DNA from 4 places in the Pseudomonas sp. TE3910 genome. Region 1 is predicted to be linked to each of the others. Evidence: predicted binding sites of a transcription regulator. Region 1 holds the regulator's gene; each other region holds the start of a gene.
The links. The regulator sigma-54, encoded in region 1, starts transcription at its own class of promoters, with help from an activator protein. The targets are predictions, from matches to a motif close to ANTGGCATNNANNTTGCTNT.
Positions count from the first base shown of each region.

Region 2: a site for sigma-54 is predicted at 1,899-1,918, ahead of glnK (P-II family nitrogen regulator). Genes of this name have one in related genera too.
Region 3: a site for sigma-54 is predicted at 2,016-2,035, ahead of glnA (glutamate--ammonia ligase). Genes of this name have one in related genera too.
Region 4: a site for sigma-54 is predicted at 1,836-1,855, ahead of ACZ9H3_RS17985 (circularly permuted type 2 ATP-grasp protein). Genes of this name have one in related genera too.

Region 1 covers NZ_JBWBQN010000001.1:4,376,577-4,380,871, reverse strand. The annotation lists gene lptA (lipopolysaccharide transport periplasmic protein LptA) at 1-478, shown strand, start outside; gene lptB (LPS export ABC transporter ATP-binding protein) at 478-1,203, shown strand; gene ACZ9H3_RS19975 (RNA polymerase factor sigma-54) at 1,383-2,876, shown strand; gene hpf (ribosome hibernation-promoting factor, HPF/YfiA family) at 2,960-3,268, shown strand; gene ptsN (PTS IIA-like nitrogen regulatory protein PtsN) at 3,281-3,745, shown strand; gene rapZ (RNase adapter RapZ) at 3,748-4,295, shown strand, end outside.
Region 2 covers NZ_JBWBQN010000001.1:3,559,623-3,563,917, reverse strand. The annotation lists gene ACZ9H3_RS16315 (ammonium transporter) at 1-1,315, opposite strand, end outside; gene glnK (P-II family nitrogen regulator) at 1,357-1,695, opposite strand; gene ACZ9H3_RS16305 (accessory factor UbiK family protein) at 2,104-2,379, shown strand; gene ACZ9H3_RS16300 (ester cyclase) at 2,507-2,953, opposite strand; gene ACZ9H3_RS16295 (cache domain-containing protein) at 3,071-3,796, opposite strand; gene ACZ9H3_RS16290 (FadR/GntR family transcriptional regulator) at 3,793-4,295, opposite strand, start outside.
Region 3 covers NZ_JBWBQN010000001.1:3,746,253-3,750,547, reverse strand. The annotation lists gene typA (translational GTPase TypA) at 1-218, opposite strand, end outside; gene thiI (tRNA uracil 4-sulfurtransferase ThiI) at 346-1,800, opposite strand; gene glnA (glutamate--ammonia ligase) at 2,131-3,537, shown strand; gene glnL (nitrogen regulation protein NR(II)) at 4,052-4,295, shown strand, end outside.
Region 4 covers NZ_JBWBQN010000001.1:3,934,821-3,939,115, reverse strand. The annotation lists gene ACZ9H3_RS17985 (circularly permuted type 2 ATP-grasp protein) at 1-1,802, opposite strand, end outside; gene ACZ9H3_RS17980 (YgiQ family radical SAM protein) at 1,957-4,254, opposite strand.

The DNA of each region.
Region 1 (4,295 bases):
ACTGGGAAGCGCGAGCGCCTTGGCCCTGCCGAACGACCGCGACCAGCCAATCCGCATCCAGGCCGATAACGCCCAACTGGACGACAAGAAAGGCATTGCCACCTACACCGGCGACGTGATCATCACCCAAGGCTCGATGATGATCAAAGGCAACACCGTGACCATCACCCGCTCCGCTTCCGGCGATATCGACGTGGTCACTTCGGTGGGCAACCTGGCGTATTTCGAGCAGCAACAAAGCGCTGCAAAGCCGGACAAGATGCAAGGCTATGCCGTGCAGATCCAATACCAGGCATTGAAAGACCTGGTGGTTCTGACTGACCGGGCCAAGGTGATCAACGAAGGCAACACCACCGAAGGCGAGAAAATCGTCTACAACACCAAGTCTCAGGTCGCCACCGCCGGCCGCGGCAGCAACATTACCGCACCGCGCCCACGCATCGACATGGTGATCCAGCCGAAGAAGAAGGCCGAGTAATGGCAACCCTCAAAGCCCAGCACCTGGCCAAGAGCTACAAGAGTCGACAAGTCGTACGTGACGTCAGCCTGTCAATCGACAGCGGCCAGATCGTCGGCCTGCTTGGCCCTAACGGCGCCGGCAAGACAACGTGCTTCTACATGATTGTCGGCCTGGTACAGGCCGACCAGGGCCGCGTGCTCATCGACGACCTGGATGTCAGCCACCAGCCGATGCACGGTCGTGCACGCGCTGGGATTGGCTACCTGCCCCAGGAAGCCTCGATCTTCCGCAAGTTGTCGGTGGCCGACAACATCATGGCGATCCTGGAAACACGCAAGGAGCTGGACGCCGCAGGGCGTCGCAAGGAACTGGAAAGCCTGCTGCAGGAGTTTCACATCAGCCACATCCGCGACAACCTCGGCATGAGCCTTTCCGGTGGTGAACGTCGCCGTGTGGAGATCGCCCGCGCACTGGCGACTGCACCGAAATTCATCCTGCTCGACGAACCGTTTGCCGGTGTCGACCCGATCTCGGTCGGCGACATCAAGCAGATCATCCACCACCTGAAAGCCAAAGGCATTGGCGTTCTGATCACCGACCACAACGTCCGTGAAACACTGGATATCTGCGAAACCGCTTACATCGTCAACGATGGTCGCCTAATCGCCGAAGGTGATGCAGAAACCATCCTGGCCAACGAACTGGTGAAAGAGGTTTACCTCGGCCACGAGTTCCGCCTGTAAGCCCGAGGTGCGAGGCACCGCCAGAGCGCTGACGATCCGCCCAAATACCGGCTTATTTGTTACAGCGCTCTAGGCAAACACCTCGGTTTCAGGCATATAATTTGCTTAAAGAAGGCGCTTCGGCGCCCTTGTAGTGGATGGCGCATGTGCGCCGGCGAATAAGGTGTTAAGCCCCTGCCATGAAACCATCGCTCGTCCTAAGAATGGGCCAGCAACTGACGATGACACCGCAGTTGCAACAGGCCATCCGTCTGCTCCAGCTTTCCACACTGGACCTGCAGCAGGAAATCCAGGAAGCCCTGGAATCCAACCCGATGCTCGAACGCCAGGAAGATGGCGACGACTTCGATAACAGCGACCCGATGGCGGATAACGCCGAATCCAAGCCGACCTCGGAATCCCAGGAAACCAGCTTCCAGGAAACCGCCACTCCCGTGGAAAGCCTTGAGGAAGGTGAGTGGAACGAGCGTATTCCCAATGAGCTGCCGGTAGACACCGCCTGGGAAGATATCTATCAAACCAGCGCCAGCAGCCTTCCCAGCAACGATGACGACGAGTGGGACTTCACCACCCGCACCTCGGCGGGTGAAAGCCTGCAGAGCCACCTGCTGTGGCAATTGAACCTGGCGCCAATGTCGGATACCGACCGACTGATTGCCGTCACCCTGATCGACTGCATCAACAACCAGGGCTATCTCGACGAAACCCTGGAAGAGGTCTGTGAGTCCTTCGACCCGGAACTCGATATCGAACTGGACGAAGTGGAAGCCGTCCTGCACCGCATCCAGCAATTCGAGCCTGCCGGTATAGGCGCCCGCAACCTGAGCGAATGCCTGTTGTTGCAGTTGCGGCAGATGCCGGCACAAACACCCTGGATGACTGAAGCGCAACGACTGGTCAGCGACTACATCGACCTGCTCGGCAGCCGCGACTACAGCCAGCTGATGCGCCGCATGAAGCTCAAGGAAGACGAGCTGCGCCAGGTGATCGAACTGGTACAAAGCCTGAACCCACGCCCCGGCTCACAGATCGAGTCCAGTGAACCCGAATACGTGGTGCCTGACGTGATCGTACGCAAGGACAGCGATCGCTGGCTGGTTGAACTGAACCAGGAAGCCGTCCCACGCCTGCGCGTCAATCCACAGTACGCAGGCTTTGTACGCCGCGCCGATACCAGCGCAGACAACACCTTCATGCGCAATCAGCTTCAGGAAGCCCGCTGGTTCATCAAGAGCCTGCAAAGCCGCAACGAAACGCTGATGAAGGTTGCCACCCAGATCGTCGAACACCAGCGTGGATTCCTCGACCACGGTGACGAGGCCATGAAGCCGCTGGTGCTGCACGACATCGCCGAAGCGGTGGGCATGCACGAATCGACCATATCCCGGGTGACCACGCAAAAGTACATGCATACCCCGCGTGGCATTTACGAACTGAAGTACTTTTTCTCCAGCCATGTCAGCACCTCCGAAGGCGGAGAATGCTCGTCCACGGCGATTCGCGCGATCATCAAAAAACTGGTTGCAGCGGAAAATCAGAAAAAGCCATTGAGTGACAGCAAGATCGCTGGTTTACTGGAGGCACAAGGCATCCAGGTAGCACGACGCACCGTCGCCAAGTACCGCGAGTCGCTCGGCATTGCACCGTCGAGTGAACGCAAGCGACTGATGTAACGCACCTGAGGTGTGCCACCGCAATTCAAGTGGCAGGCGCAATACCTGCCTCTTTATGCACCGGCAACAAAAGGAGAAGCTGTATGCAAGTCAACATCAGTGGACACCAAGTAGAAGTCACCGAAGCGCTGCGCACTTATATCGGGGAAAAACTCGAGCGTGTTGAGCGTCACTTCGACAAGATCACCAATGTGCAGGTCATTCTGGAGGTCGAGAAACTGAAACAGAAAATCGAGGCCACCCTGCGCATCCCTGGCGGCGAAGTCGTCGCCAATGCCGAGCATGAAGACATGTATGCCGCGATCGACCTGCTTGCCGACAAGCTCGACCGCCAACTGAAAAAACACAAGGAAAAACAGCAGGCCTTGCTGCAAGGTGCAGCCGCTCGCTGATCCCCCCCACTCATGATCCGACTTGAAGATATCCTGACCCCCGGCCGTTCACTTGTGAACGTGCCGGGCGGCAGTAAAAAACGCGTACTCGAACACATTGCCAACCTGATTGACCGGGAAGTACCGGATCTGGAAATGCAAGATGTCTTCGAGAGCCTGATTGCCCGCGAAAAACTGGGTTCAACCGGTTTCGGCAACGGTATCGCCATTCCACACTGCCGCCTCAGTGGCTGCACCGCACCGATCAGTGCGCTGCTCCACCTGGATGCCCCCATAGATTACGACGCCATCGATGGTGCTCCCGTAGACCTGCTGTTCGTACTGCTGGTTCCGGAAGCCGCCACCGACGAGCACCTGGAGCTGCTGCGCCAGATCGCCAGCATGCTTGACCGCAAGGACGTTCGCGAAAAACTGCGTGCGGCCGGCGATAGCCAGTCCCTGTATCAGGTCGTACTGGATGTACAGAACGGGCACTGAACATGCGTTTGATCATCGTCAGCGGCCGGTCCGGCTCAGGTAAAAGCACTGCCCTCGATGTGCTCGAGGACAATGGCTACTATTGCATCGACAACCTTCCGGCCGGCTTGCTGCCGCAGCTTGCCGAAAGTGCGCTGATCAATACCGAACTGATGCAACCCAAGGTTGCCGTGTCCATTGATGCACGCAACCTGCCAAGCCATCTCTCCCGGTTCCCGGAACTGCTTGAAGATGCACGCAACCGGCATATCCAATGCGACGTGCTGTATCTGGACGCCGATGAAGAAACCCTGCTCAAGCGCTTCTCGGAAACCCGTCGCCGTCACCCGCTGACCAACGCTCAGCGCTCGCTGGCTGAGGCCATCCGGGTCGAGACCGAACTGCTCGGTCCTATTTCCGATCTGGCCGACCTGAAGATCGACACCACCAACCTGAACCTGTACCAGCTCAAAGACTCGATCAAGCTTCGCCTGCTCAATCAGCCAGAGCCGGGTACTGCGTTCCTGGTCGAATCATTCGGCTTCAAGCGTGGAATGCCCGTAGACGCTGA
Region 2 (4,295 bases), 820 kb from region 1:
GCTCGTTGTGCTGAGCCAGGTCGAGGCCGACCGACTCTTCTTCTTCGTTGACCCGCAGGCCCATGACCAGGTCCAGAACCTTGAGGATCACGTAGGTGGCGATTGCGGTGTAAATCACGGTAAAGCCTACGCCCTTGGCCTGAATCCAGACTTGCGCAGCGATATCCTCGACGGTGCCGAAACCACCCAGGGAAGGCGCGGCAAACACACCGGTCAGGAGCGCGCCGACAATACCGCCGATACCGTGTACACCGAAGGCATCCAGCGAGTCGTCATAGCCCAGTTTGCGCTTGAGGCTGGTAGCGCAGAAGAAGCAGATCACCGAAGCCACCAGGCCGATCACCAGCGCCCCCATCGGGCCTACGGTGCCAGCGGCCGGGGTGATGGCTACCAAGCCTGCAACCACACCCGAAGCGATACCCAGAGCGCTTGGTTTACCGTGCGTCAGCCACTCGGCAAGCATCCAGCCCAGCGCAGCGGCGGCAGTGGCAATCTGGGTGACCAGCATGGCCATACCGGCGGTGCCATTGGCGGCGGCGGCAGAGCCGGCGTTGAAGCCGAACCAGCCGACCCAGAGCATGGCCGCGCCCATCAGGGTGTAACCCAGGTTGTGGGGCGCCATTGGGGTGATCGGGAAGCCTTTACGCTTGCCCAGCACCAGGCAAGCCACCAGGCCGGCGATACCGGCGTTGATATGCACCACGGTGCCGCCCGCGAAGTCCAGCACGCCCCAGTCCCACATCAGGCCGCCGCTGCCACTCCAGACCATGTGCGCAATCGGCGCATAGATCACGGTGAACCAGATGGCCATGAAGATCAGCATGGCCGAAAACTTCATGCGCTCGGCAAAGGCACCGACAATAAGAGCCGGCGTAATGATCGCGAAGGTCATCTGGAAGGTGATGAACACGGCTTCCGGAAACAACGCCGTCGCGGAGGTGAGGCTCGATGGCGTCACACCGGCGAGGAACGCCTTGGACATGCCGCCGACGAAAGAATTGAAGTTGACTACGCCCTGTTCCATACCGGTGGTATCGAACGCCATGCTGTAGCCATAAACGACCCAGAGAATGCTGATCAGGCCAGTGATCGCGAAACACTGCATCATCACCGACAGGACGTTCTTGGACCGCACCATGCCGCCGTAAAACAGCGCCAGGCCGGGGATGGTCATGAACAGCACCAAGGCTGTAGAGGTCAACATCCAGGCGGTATCGCCGGAGTTGAGCACAGGTGCTGCGTCCTCTGCCAGGGCCAGGCCAGGCATTACGAGGGACAAAAGGGCTCCTAGCCCTGCGAACTGACGCAGAGTCATGATGTTATCTCCTGGGGCGTTGGGTTTGGGGCGGCTTTTTGTTAGATCGCGTCGGTATCGGTTTCGCCGGTACGAATACGGATAGCCTGTTCCAGATTCACCACAAAGATCTTGCCGTCACCGATCTTGCCGGTATTGGCCGCCTTGGTGATGGCTTCGATGACCCGGTCCAGATCCTTGTCGTCAATGGCGACATCAATCTTCACTTTGGGCAGGAAATCGACCACATACTCCGCACCGCGATACAGCTCGGTGTGGCCTTTCTGCCGACCGAAACCTTTGACTTCGGTAACGGTAATGCCCTGCACGCCGATTTCAGACAACGACTCGCGCACGTCGTCCAATTTGAACGGCTTGATGATGGCAGTGACTAGCTTCATGAAACTTTCTCCCGAATTGGTGGACTTGCCCCAGGAAAACAAACCCGACTCAAGTCTAAGCGCAGCGCTTGGCTTTGTAACGCGTCGTCGACCACTCATCCTCAAGCCGACGCCACAAACCACGTCTTACGAAACACGTCCTTCGCTCCATTTGCGCACTGCATCGTCACAGCGACAGCATCGGTGCATGGGTCACAGAGGTCTAAGCAGAAACCTTGCCATGTCCGACAAATTCACCAATTACAACGACTTACGGCAACCCGGTCAGTTTGGCCATTCGCCAGCAAGGTTCGGACGCACAACTACGGTGCGCGGCATTGCGCCGCGATGCGCAAAAAGTGTGCAATGCGAGCCCGGTTTCCTTGCGTGATACACTGCCGGCCTTGTGGAATTTTCTGGATACTGCCCATGCTCGCGCCCAAAGCCTTTCTCGATGCCCTAAGCGACCAGGCCTCGCGCCTTTTCAGCAGCGACACCTCACAGCCTCGCAGTGAACTGGAAAGCCAGTTCAAGGCGCTGCTGCAAAGCGGTTTCAGCAAGCTTGAACTGGTCAGCCGCGAAGAGTTCGACAGCCAGATGGTGGTACTGGCCCGTACCCGCGCCCGCCTGGAGGCGCTGGAAGCCAAAGTGCTGGAACTGGAAGCGCGGATGACCCCGCCGGTAGAAACAGCCACCGAGCAGTAATCACCCACGCGCAGCGGCTGAGACCGAGCCTGCTCCGTGGGAACAAGGCTTGCCTGCGATAGCGTCTAAGCGCTGCGAAGTTGAGTACGCAGCGCGTAGATGCTGGCAAGCCCCGCTCGCGGCCCGCTTACCAGCCCAACTGTTTGTTGAACGACAACGCATCGTAGTAATCATGCTGCGTCGCGATCTTGCCATCCTTCAGGCGGATGAAGCTGACCCCTTTGAAACTCAACGGCTTGTTGGTCGCAGGGGTTTCAGGTGCCCAGGCACCGGTGTTATGGCCATCGAACTGCCATTCAAAGGCAATGTTGTCGCCTTCAATGATCGGCTCGCCAACCATCTGCCACTTCAAATCCGGCACGGCATCGATAAACAGCTTGATGACTTTATCCCGGGCCGTTTCCCGGCCGACTTGAGGGATCCCTACGGACGCATCCAGAAACTCCCCGTTTTCAGCAAAGTACTGCGCCGCCGCATTGGGGTCATGCTTGTTCCAGGCACTCATGTAAGCATCGATGATGCTCCGGGTGCTCTGTTTTTCCGCTGCAATCGACAACTGGGCGAACAAGAGCATGCAAAGGAGGCTAACGAGACGTATCGACAGTCGACGCATGGTATTTCCTCTTCGATTATTGCTGTTGTGGTAGAAACGGAAACAGGTATCAGTGGTGCGTTGAGGGTAGGCCACGGCCTATCGCGGCGTTGGCAGTTCAACCAATGACCACTCGATCGATAACGGTTCAAGCTTTCGCACGTTGGCAGCTGCAGGGCGGCTGGCAATGTTCCCCACGAACCAGTTGGCCGAATTGGCGGCAACGATTCGGCCTTCAGCATTGATGATGAACGCCTCGTTCTTCATCCGCAGCAGGCACCGGGTGAGCAACTGATCGAATTCGTGCAGGGCGATATCCGCTGCGGCAACGCCGACAAAATGCCCCTTGGCAACAATCGGAACGGAGAAGGCCAGTATGTAAAGCTCTGTACCGTACAGGTCCACGAACGGCCCCTCGACCGACGCTTCACCCGTCAGCTTGGGGCGCGTAAACCAAGGCATGCCCTGGTAATTGTAGAAGCTCTCGCTTTGACGATTGAAGTTCAGCATCATCGGGGCGACTTTGCCGCTGGAGGGGCGGTAGAACCACTCAAGAAACAATTCTTGGTCCGCAAGCTCACCCGGCTCCAGCACCACCCCCGTCCCGTGGATATAGCTGTCGTTTGCCAACAGCCGCGCTTCAATGGTCGCCTGAAGAAAAGCGAGGTCTTTGGAGGTCGGCTTCCGCCCTTCGGCATCCAGCGCCTCCCAGACCGTTACCACTTCCCCGGCCAAGCTGTTCAATTGCTCGAACAGGGTGCAGAAGATCGCTTCCAATCGCTGGGCACACTGATGAAGCTCTTCGTTTTGTTCGACTGTGATCATGGTGATGTAGCCTCTTGCAGCTCAAGCAGTGCGTAGCGCAAATCCATCAGGCGTTTTATGCCCTCTTTGACATGAGCCTCTGTCAGCGCACTGGCCAGATTAGACTCACCGGCCATCACGGCCTGCAGGATCGCCCGGTGCTCCGCAATGACCGTACTCTTGTGAGCGTCCGCCATAGAGATCCATAGCAACTCGCCCATTTGGGACTGAAGGCGCATTTCTGCGTGCGTCAATCGCACCGACTGCGCAGCAACCGCAACCTCGATATGAAATCGTGCATCCGCCCGGCGAAGCTCGCTTCGGGTCGTGGCCTCTTGGAGCGCCGTCACGAAATGCTCCAGCCTTTGATGCTGGGCACTGGTAGATCGGCTGGCCGCCAAGCCTGCGGCAGTAGCCGAAATAGCGATTTGCTCGTCGCACAGGTCGCGAAGCTCCAGCGAACTCATCGCACTGAGCCTGGCCTTGAGGAAGTCATCGGAAACCTCCACAGGGGCACAGA
Region 3 (4,295 bases), 630 kb from region 1:
ACGATGTTGATGTGGTAACCGTTCCAGTTGATGGCGGTGTTCTTCGCCAGAATGGTAATGCCGCGCTCTTTTTCCTGGTCGTTGGAGTCCATCACGCGCTCGTCGTTGAGCTCGTTGCGCTCCAGAGTGCCGGACTGACGCAGGAGTTTGTCTACCAGGGTGGTCTTACCATGGTCAACGTGGGCGATGATGGCGATGTTACGGAGATTTTCGATCACTTGTGTATCTCGAGCAGAGGATTCGGGTTGCCGCCAGTTTAGGCGGCGAATATGAATGAAAAACGCTCAACGGGCCCGCCGGTCGGGAGGGCGGTGGCGGATGCTGCCGCCATACAGCCCTGGCGTCTTATGCCGGGCGATAAACACGCACATTGGCATGTCCCTCGCTCAATAAGTGGTGGGCATGCAGGCGGCTCATTACGCCCTTGTCGCAATACAGCAGGTACTGGCGGGTAGCATCCAGTTCCTTGAAACGGCTGTTCAGGGCATAGAACGGCAGCACCTGAACTTCGATACCTTCGAGTACCAGTGGCTGGTCTTCCTGGGCGTCGGGGTGACGGATGTCGATCACCACCTGCCCGGCCAACGCCTGGCTGACTTCTTCAATTTGAATATCCTGGCCCAGCTCATCGATGACATTGTCGATCGAGATCAGGCGGGCACGCTCCAGCGCACGCTCCAGCACCGCCATGTCGAAACCGCGTTCTTCGCTTTCGACGCGGTGACGCTTGGCGCAGGTTGTCGGGTTCACCGAAATCACGCCGCAGTATTCTGGCATGTGCTTGGCGAACTCGGCGGTCCCGATCTGGTAGGCCTGATCGATGATGTCCTGCTTGTGGCTGGCCAACAGTGGGCGCAACACCAGTTTCTCGGTCGCCGAATCGATCACCGCCAGGTTCGGCAGGGTCTGGCTGGAGACCTGGGAAATCGCCTCACCGGTCACCAGTGCGTCGATTTCCAGGCGATCGGCAATGCGGGTTGCAGCACGCAACATCATACGCTTGAGGGTAACGCCCATATAGCTGTTACCGACCTTGCCGAGAATTTCGCCGACCACTTCTTCGAACGGCACGCTGACAAACAGCACACGCTGGCTGCTGCCGTACTTTTTCCAGAGAAAGTGTGCGACTTCCATTACGCCAAGCTCGTGGGCACGGCCACCGAGGTTGAAGAAACAGAAATGGGTCATCAGGCCGCGGCGCATCATCTGGTAGGCCGCCACGGTAGAGTCGAAACCACCCGACATCAGCACCAGGGTCTGCTCCAGCGCGCCCAGCGGGTAGCCGCCGATGCCCGGGTGCTGGCTGTGCACCACGAACAGACGCTCATCACGCAGCTCAAGACGCACGACCACTTCAGGGTTACGCAGATCGATCCCGGCTGCGCCGCACTGCTGCCGCAGTTGGCTGCCGACATAACGATCGACATCCATGGAGGTGAAGCTGTGCTTGCCCGCACGCTTGCAGCGAACCGAAAAATGCTTGCCGGCCAGCTGCGCACCATAATGAAGCTTGCACTTAGCGACGATATCGTCGAAATCGACCAGCGGGTATTCGTCGACCTGCAGGAAATGCGCAATGCCCGGCGTACAGGACAGGCGCTCGATCATCTCACGCTGCACTTTTTCATCGTCCAGGCGCGTGATGATCTCGAGATTATCCCAGACACCCTTGACCACGAGCTCTGGATCGAGGTCCTTGAGCACGACACGAATGTTGCGGCAGAGCTGGCGAATGAAGCGCTTGCGCACCGGGCCGCTCTTGATGGTGATCTCTGGGAAAATCTTGACGATTAGTTTCATGAAAAACTGCGTGCAATGTGCCAAGCGAAAAAGGGGGGCGCGGATTATAGCGGAAATTGCTCAAGGTTTGACCAACTATTGTACGGACGGCATCCATCGCACCAAAATAGGTCATCTTGATTAAAAATCGCATCATAAGAGTGCGAAAAAAATCCGCTTTTTCAGTATTTACGGCGCAAACGCCTATGTTTGGGGCAAAAAACCCAACTCGGGGCACTGGCATGCAATTTGCTCCCTTGTGAGGCAGGTTGCCTTGGCGGACTATTCGCGCCCGGCATCACCCAAATTCAAGGGCTGCACAGGCAAGCTCTACCCCACCCGGAGGACACTATGTCGAAGTCGGTTCAACTCATCAAAGATCATGACGTTAAATGGATTGATCTGCGCTTCACTGACACCAAAGGCACTCAGCACCACGTGACCATGCCAGCCCGTGATGCGCTGGATGAAGACTTCTTTGAAGCCGGCAAGATGTTCGACGGCTCCTCCATCGCTGGATGGAAAGGCATCGAAGCGTCCGACATGATCCTGATGCCGGTCGACGATACTGCCGTGCTCGATCCGTTCACCGAAGAGCCAACGCTGATCATCGTTTGCGACATCATCGAACCTTCGACCATGCAAGGCTACGACCGCGACCCACGCGCCATCGCCAAGCGTGCCGAGGAGTACCTGAAGTCCACTGCTATCGGTGACACCGTACTGGTCGGCCCGGAGCCAGAGTTCTTCATCTTCGACGAAGTGAAGTTCAAGTCCGACATCTCGGGCTCGATGTTCAAGATCTTCTCCGAACAAGGTTCGTGGATGTCCGACCAGGACGTCGAAGGCGGCAACAAAGGTCACCGCCCAGGCGTCAAAGGTGGTTACTTCCCAGTTCCTCCGTTCGACCATGACCACGAAATCCGTACTGCCATGTGTAATGCCATGGAAGAAATGGGCCTGGTCATCGAAGTTCACCACCACGAAGTGGCAACTGCCGGCCAGAACGAAATCGGCGTGCGTTTCAACACCCTGGTGAAGAAAGCCGACGAAGTTCAGACCCTGAAGTACTGCGTACACAACGTTGCCGACGCTTACGGCCGTACCGCTACCTTCATGCCGAAGCCACTGTACGGTGACAACGGTTCGGGCATGCACGTTCACATGTCCATCTCCAAAGAAGGCAAGAACACCTTCTCCGGCGAAGGCTATGCCGGCCTGTCCGACACCGCCCTGTACTTCATCGGCGGTATCATCAAGCACGGTAAGGCACTGAACGGCTTCACCAACCCTTCGACCAACTCCTACAAGCGTCTGGTCCCAGGCTTCGAAGCCCCAGTAATGCTGGCCTACTCGGCGCGCAACCGCTCTGCCTCGATCCGTATTCCATACGTTTCCAGCCCGAAAGCACGTCGTATCGAAGCGCGCTTCCCGGACCCGGCTGCCAACCCATACCTGTGCTTCGCAGCGCTGCTGATGGCAGGTCTGGACGGTATCCAGAACAAGATCCACCCAGGCGATGCCGCCGACAAGAACCTGTACGACCTGCCGCCTGAAGAGGCCAAGGAAATCCCACAGGTTTGTGGCAGCCTGAAAGAAGCCCTGGAAGAGCTGGACAAGGGCCGTGCGTTCCTGACCAAAGGCGGCGTTTTCAGCGACGACTTCATCGACGCCTACATCGCCCTGAAAAGCGAAGAAGAAATCAAGGTTCGCACCTTCGTACACCCACTGGAATACGAGCTGTACTACAGCTGCTAATCCCGTGACGCTCGCGCAAGCGGCGTAAGAAAGGCCTCCCTCGGGAGGCCTTTTTTGTTTCTGACGTCTCACCTACGCAAAGCCCCGACGCCTGGCACTGATCCCTGCAGGAAGCTGGCTTGCCAGCGATGCAGGCACCAGGCACTCGCTGACACACCCGTCGACGCCAACGCAGGCAAGCCTGCATCCCACAGAAAACGCAGCCTGAGCCGCCCTCGGAAGCCTCTTTCCAGGCAACGCCTTTAATGCAGAACCGATCCTGGCTCAATGCTCTATATTGGTGCGATGGGCCGCCTGCATCCGCTGTTCACAGCCCATTTTGGTTCAAGAAAATCGCAAGCCCAGGGCTTTGTAGTCCTTTTTTGGGCATATACAGGTCTTTTTCAGGCGAATCCGCTTCTTTTCGGAGCCTTGGTTTGTTTTTTGCATTTTCTTCGTATCAGCGGATTACCAGTGCGCGCGACCCTGGCTTCAGCCACGGTTGTCATGTACCAAAAGAGGTCAACGACGCCCCATGACCATCAGCGATGCTCTGCACCGACTGCTACTGGACAACCTGACCACTGCCACCATTCTGCTCAATGCCGAACTGCGTCTTGAGTACATGAATCCGGCGGCGGAGATGCTGCTCGCCATCAGTGGTCAGCGCAGCCATGGCCAGTTCATCAGCGAGCTGTTCACGGAATCGACCGAAGCGCTGAACTCCTTGCGCCAGGCCGTGGAACACGCTCACCCGTTCACCAAGCGCGAAGCCCAGC
Region 4 (4,295 bases), 440 kb from region 1:
TTTTCCCGTGAGAGCTTGCCGCGCACCTGAGCGGCTGCGCCCTGCAAGCGCTGCAGGTTGGCGCGCAAACCGAAGCCCCATTCGGCATCCAGCAATGCAGCACGCAAACGTTCGGGCAGGCTTGCGCCCTCTGGCAGTAATGACAAGCCGTCCGCCAACGCCACAGCCCCCTCCAGCGCCAGTGGACTGTCATCGTCCAGGTAACGGGTCAACAGAATGCGCAACAAGCGCGCCCCCACATCACAGCGCTCACAGTAACGGCCGAACCAGAACAAGTTTTCCACCACCCGCGAGGGCAAGTACGGGTCGCGACGAATCAGGTCCGCCACGCCAATACTGTGCCGCGCCCGCCACTGCTCACCGGCGCAGGCCTGCTCACCCAACACCCAGGCATCCTTGCTGGCACCACCACGCTGCATCGAGATCACGTCGGCATCGGCCTGTGCCGACACCCGCACCAGCCCGCCAGGCAACACCCGATAGCCATCGGCACAGGCCACGGCGTAAACACGCATACCTACCGAACGGGATTGCAGTGCACGTTGATCGACCTGCCAGACCGGCGCCTGGGACAACTGCACCCGCTCTTGGGCAACATAGACAGCCGGTCGCGCACCGATACGCGACGCCAGCGCCTGCTGTTGTTCAGCATCAAGTGCGCCTCCCAACACGGGCGTGAACCGCTGCGAAGGAAACGCTGGCTTGAACACCAGGTCTGGCAGTTTCTCCAGCGCCTGTGCCAATGCCGGAGGCTCGCCGCACCACCAACTGGCAACGGAGGGCAGGCTCAAGGCCTCGCCGAACAGGTGCTCATTGATAGCGGGCAAAAAACCAAGCAGGCCGGGTGACTCCAGCACACCGCAGCCCAAGGCATTGGCCACCAGCACGCGCCCTTGACGCACGGCATCGAGCAAACCAGGAACGCCCAATGCCGAATCCGTGCGCAACTCCAGCGGGTCGCAGAAGTCATCGTCAAGACGCCGCCAAATGCCGTGAACACGACGCAAACCATCCAGTGTCTTGAGGTACACGGTGGCATCGCGCACCGTCAGGTCGCTACCCTCGACCAAGGGGTAACCCAGTTGCCGCGCCAAATACAGGTGTTCGAAGTAACTCTCGTTGAATCGCCCGGGGGTCAGCAGCACCACCAGCGGCGCCTCCCCTTCACTCGGTGCCGTCTCGGCGAGAGTCTGCTGCAAGGTTCGAAAGAAACCCGCCAGGTGCTGTACATGGAGGCTGCGGTAGAGCTCCGGCCAGGCCCGCGAAAGAATTGTGCGGTTCTCAAGGGCATAGCCAGCACCAGAAGGCGCCTGGGTACGGTCTGCAGTGATCCACCAGCGCCCATCCGGCGCGCGTGCAAGGTCAGCGGCGTAGACATGCAGGTAGGTTCCGCCAGGCACTTCGATACCTTGGCAGGGCCAGAGAAAATTGTTGTGCCCGTAGATCAGTTCCGGAGGTAAAAGCCCGTCGGCCAGCAGCTGTTGCGGTCCGTAGGTATCGGCCAGTACCGCATTGAGCAGACGAGCACGCTGAGCGATACCGGCGGCCAGTGGCTGCCATTCCTCGGCAGACAACACGTGCGGCAACAGATCCAGCTCCCACGGGCGATCAGCGCCCTTGGGGTCGGCGTAGATGTTATAGGTGACACCATTTTCCTGAAGCTGGCGGGTCAACAGCGCCTGACGCTGCGCCAACTGCTCGGGGCTGCTTCGCTGCAACTGCGCGAACAGCGCCTGCCAGTGCGGGCGTACCGCTCCGTCGCCCTGCAACAGTTCATGGTAGGAGTCAGGCTGGTCAGGCATGGCAGCGCTCAAGGGCCAAGGTCAACCCTGAAGCGCGCAAGAGTTGTGCCATGAGCGGCTACGCCGTGCCTGCGCACGGCTTAGCCTATTGGCGCACCAGAATCGTGCCTTGCCACGGGCAACGCACCACCCCGGCGCGCGGGCCAAGGCCAGGTTAGCGCGGCAGTACCGGCTGACGCGGCTTCTTCTTGCCTTTGCCCTTGGCGGCGTCTTTGCGCGCCTTGGCCGCATCCTGGTTACGGGCGAACGCTGCCGCCTTGGCCTCTTCGCGCTTGTCCCACGGCTTGCCACCATCGCTGCCACGCGGCGGCAGGCCAGTGTGCTGAGTCAGGATCTTTTGATCCTTGGCGACCTTGTGGCTGCCTGCCGGTGTCGAGTTCTTGCGTCGCGCACTCTGGTAGCTGTCGGTTGCAGGCTGGTGCAACGGGATCAACTGGTGCTTGCCCGGGCCGATCAGGTCGCTACGGCCCATACGCTCCAGCGCCTCACGCAGCATCGGCCAGCCCTTCGGATCGTGATAGCGCAGGAATGCCTTGTGCAGGCGACGCTGTGCCTCGCTCTTGACGATCGTGACCGGGTCACTCTTGTAGGTGACCTTGCGCAGCGGGTTCTTGCCCGAGTGGTACATGGCGGTAGCCGACGCCATTGGCGATGGATAGAACGCCTGTACCTGGTCAGCACGGAAGCCATTGCCCTTGAGCCAAAGGGCCAGGTTCATCATGTCTTCATCGGTAGTGCCCGGGTGCGCCGCAATGAAGTACGGGATCAGGTACTGTTCCTTGCCCGCCTCTTTCGAGAATTTCTCGAACATACGCTTGAAGCGGTCATAGGTACCGATACCCGGCTTCATCATCTGATTCAGCGGGCCTTCTTCGGTGTGCTCCGGCGCAATCTTCAGGTAACCGCCAACGTGGTGAGTCACCAGTTCCTTGACGTACTCCGGCGACTCTACCGCCAGGTCATAACGCAGGCCCGAGGCGATCAGGATCTTCTTCACACCCGGCAAGGCACGCGCACTGCGGTACAACTGAATCAACGACGAGTGGTCGGTGTTCAGGTTCGGGCAAATGCCGGGGAACACGCACGACGGCTTGCGGCACGCGGACTCGATTTCCGGGCTCTTGCAGGCGATTCGGTACATGTTCGCGGTAGGGCCGCCAAGGTCGGAGATGACACCGGTAAACCCAGGCACCTTGTCGCGAATCTCTTCGATCTCACGAATGATCGACTCTTCAGAGCGGTTCTGGATAATCCGGCCTTCGTGCTCGGTGATCGAGCAGAAGGTGCAGCCACCAAAGCAGCCGCGCATGATGTTGACCGAAAAACGGATCATGTCGTAGGCCGGGATTTTCTCCTTGCCATACGCCGGGTGCGGCACGCGCGCATAGGGCATGCCGAACACATAGTCCATTTCCTCAGTAGTCATCGGAATGGGCGGAGGGTTGAACCAGACGTCCACGTCACCGTGTCTCTGCACCAGCGCCCGGGCGTTGCCTGGGTTGGTCTCCAGGTGCAGCACACGGTTGGCGTGAGCGTAGAGCACCGCGTCGCCACGGACCTTCTCGAAGGACGGCAGGCGAATCACGGTCTTGTCGCGGGTCATCCGCGGGCTCGCCAGCAACTGGACGACCTTCGGTTCATTCGGGTCTTCAACCGGGCCTTTTTCTTGCTCGATGGCGCAGGCCTGAGTGTCCTGGGTATTCACGTACGGGTTGATGATCTTGTCGATCTTGCCCGGACGGTCGATACGTGTGGAGTCGACCTCGTACCAGCCTTCAGGGGTGTCCCGACGAACAAATGCCGTGCCACGAATGTCGGTAATGGTTTCGATTTTCTCGCCGTACGACAGGCGCTGGGCCACTTCGACAATGGCCCGCTCGGCATTGCCGTAAAGCAGGATGTCGGCACAGGCGTCGATCAGGATCGAATGACGCACCTTGTCCTGCCAGTAGTCGTAATGTGCGATCCGGCGCAGCGAAGCCTCGATGCCACCCAGCACGATCGGTACATGCTTGTAGGCTTCCTTGCAGCGCTGGCTGTAGACCAGGCTGGCGCGATCCGGACGCTTGCCGGCCAGGCCACCCGGCGTATAGGCGTCGTCGGAACGGATCTTCTTGTCGGCGGTGTAGCGGTTGATCATGGAGTCCATGTTGCCCGCAGCGACACCGAAAAACAGGTTCGGCTCACCCAGCTTCATGAAGTCGTCTTTCGACTGCCAGTTCGGCTGGGCAATGATCCCCACCCGGAACCCTTGGGCTTCCAGCAGACGGCCGATGATGGCCATACCGAACGACGGGTGATCGACATAGGCGTCACCGGTCACAATGATGATGTCGCAGGAATCCCAGCCGAGCTGATCCATCTCCTCCCTGCTCATCGGCAGGAACGGTGCTGGTCCGAAGCATTCGGCCCAGTACTTGGGATAGTCGAAAAGTGGTTTGGCTGCTTGCATGTCAGTGACCGGTTCTGAAGTACAGGAAAATCGCGGGCGCG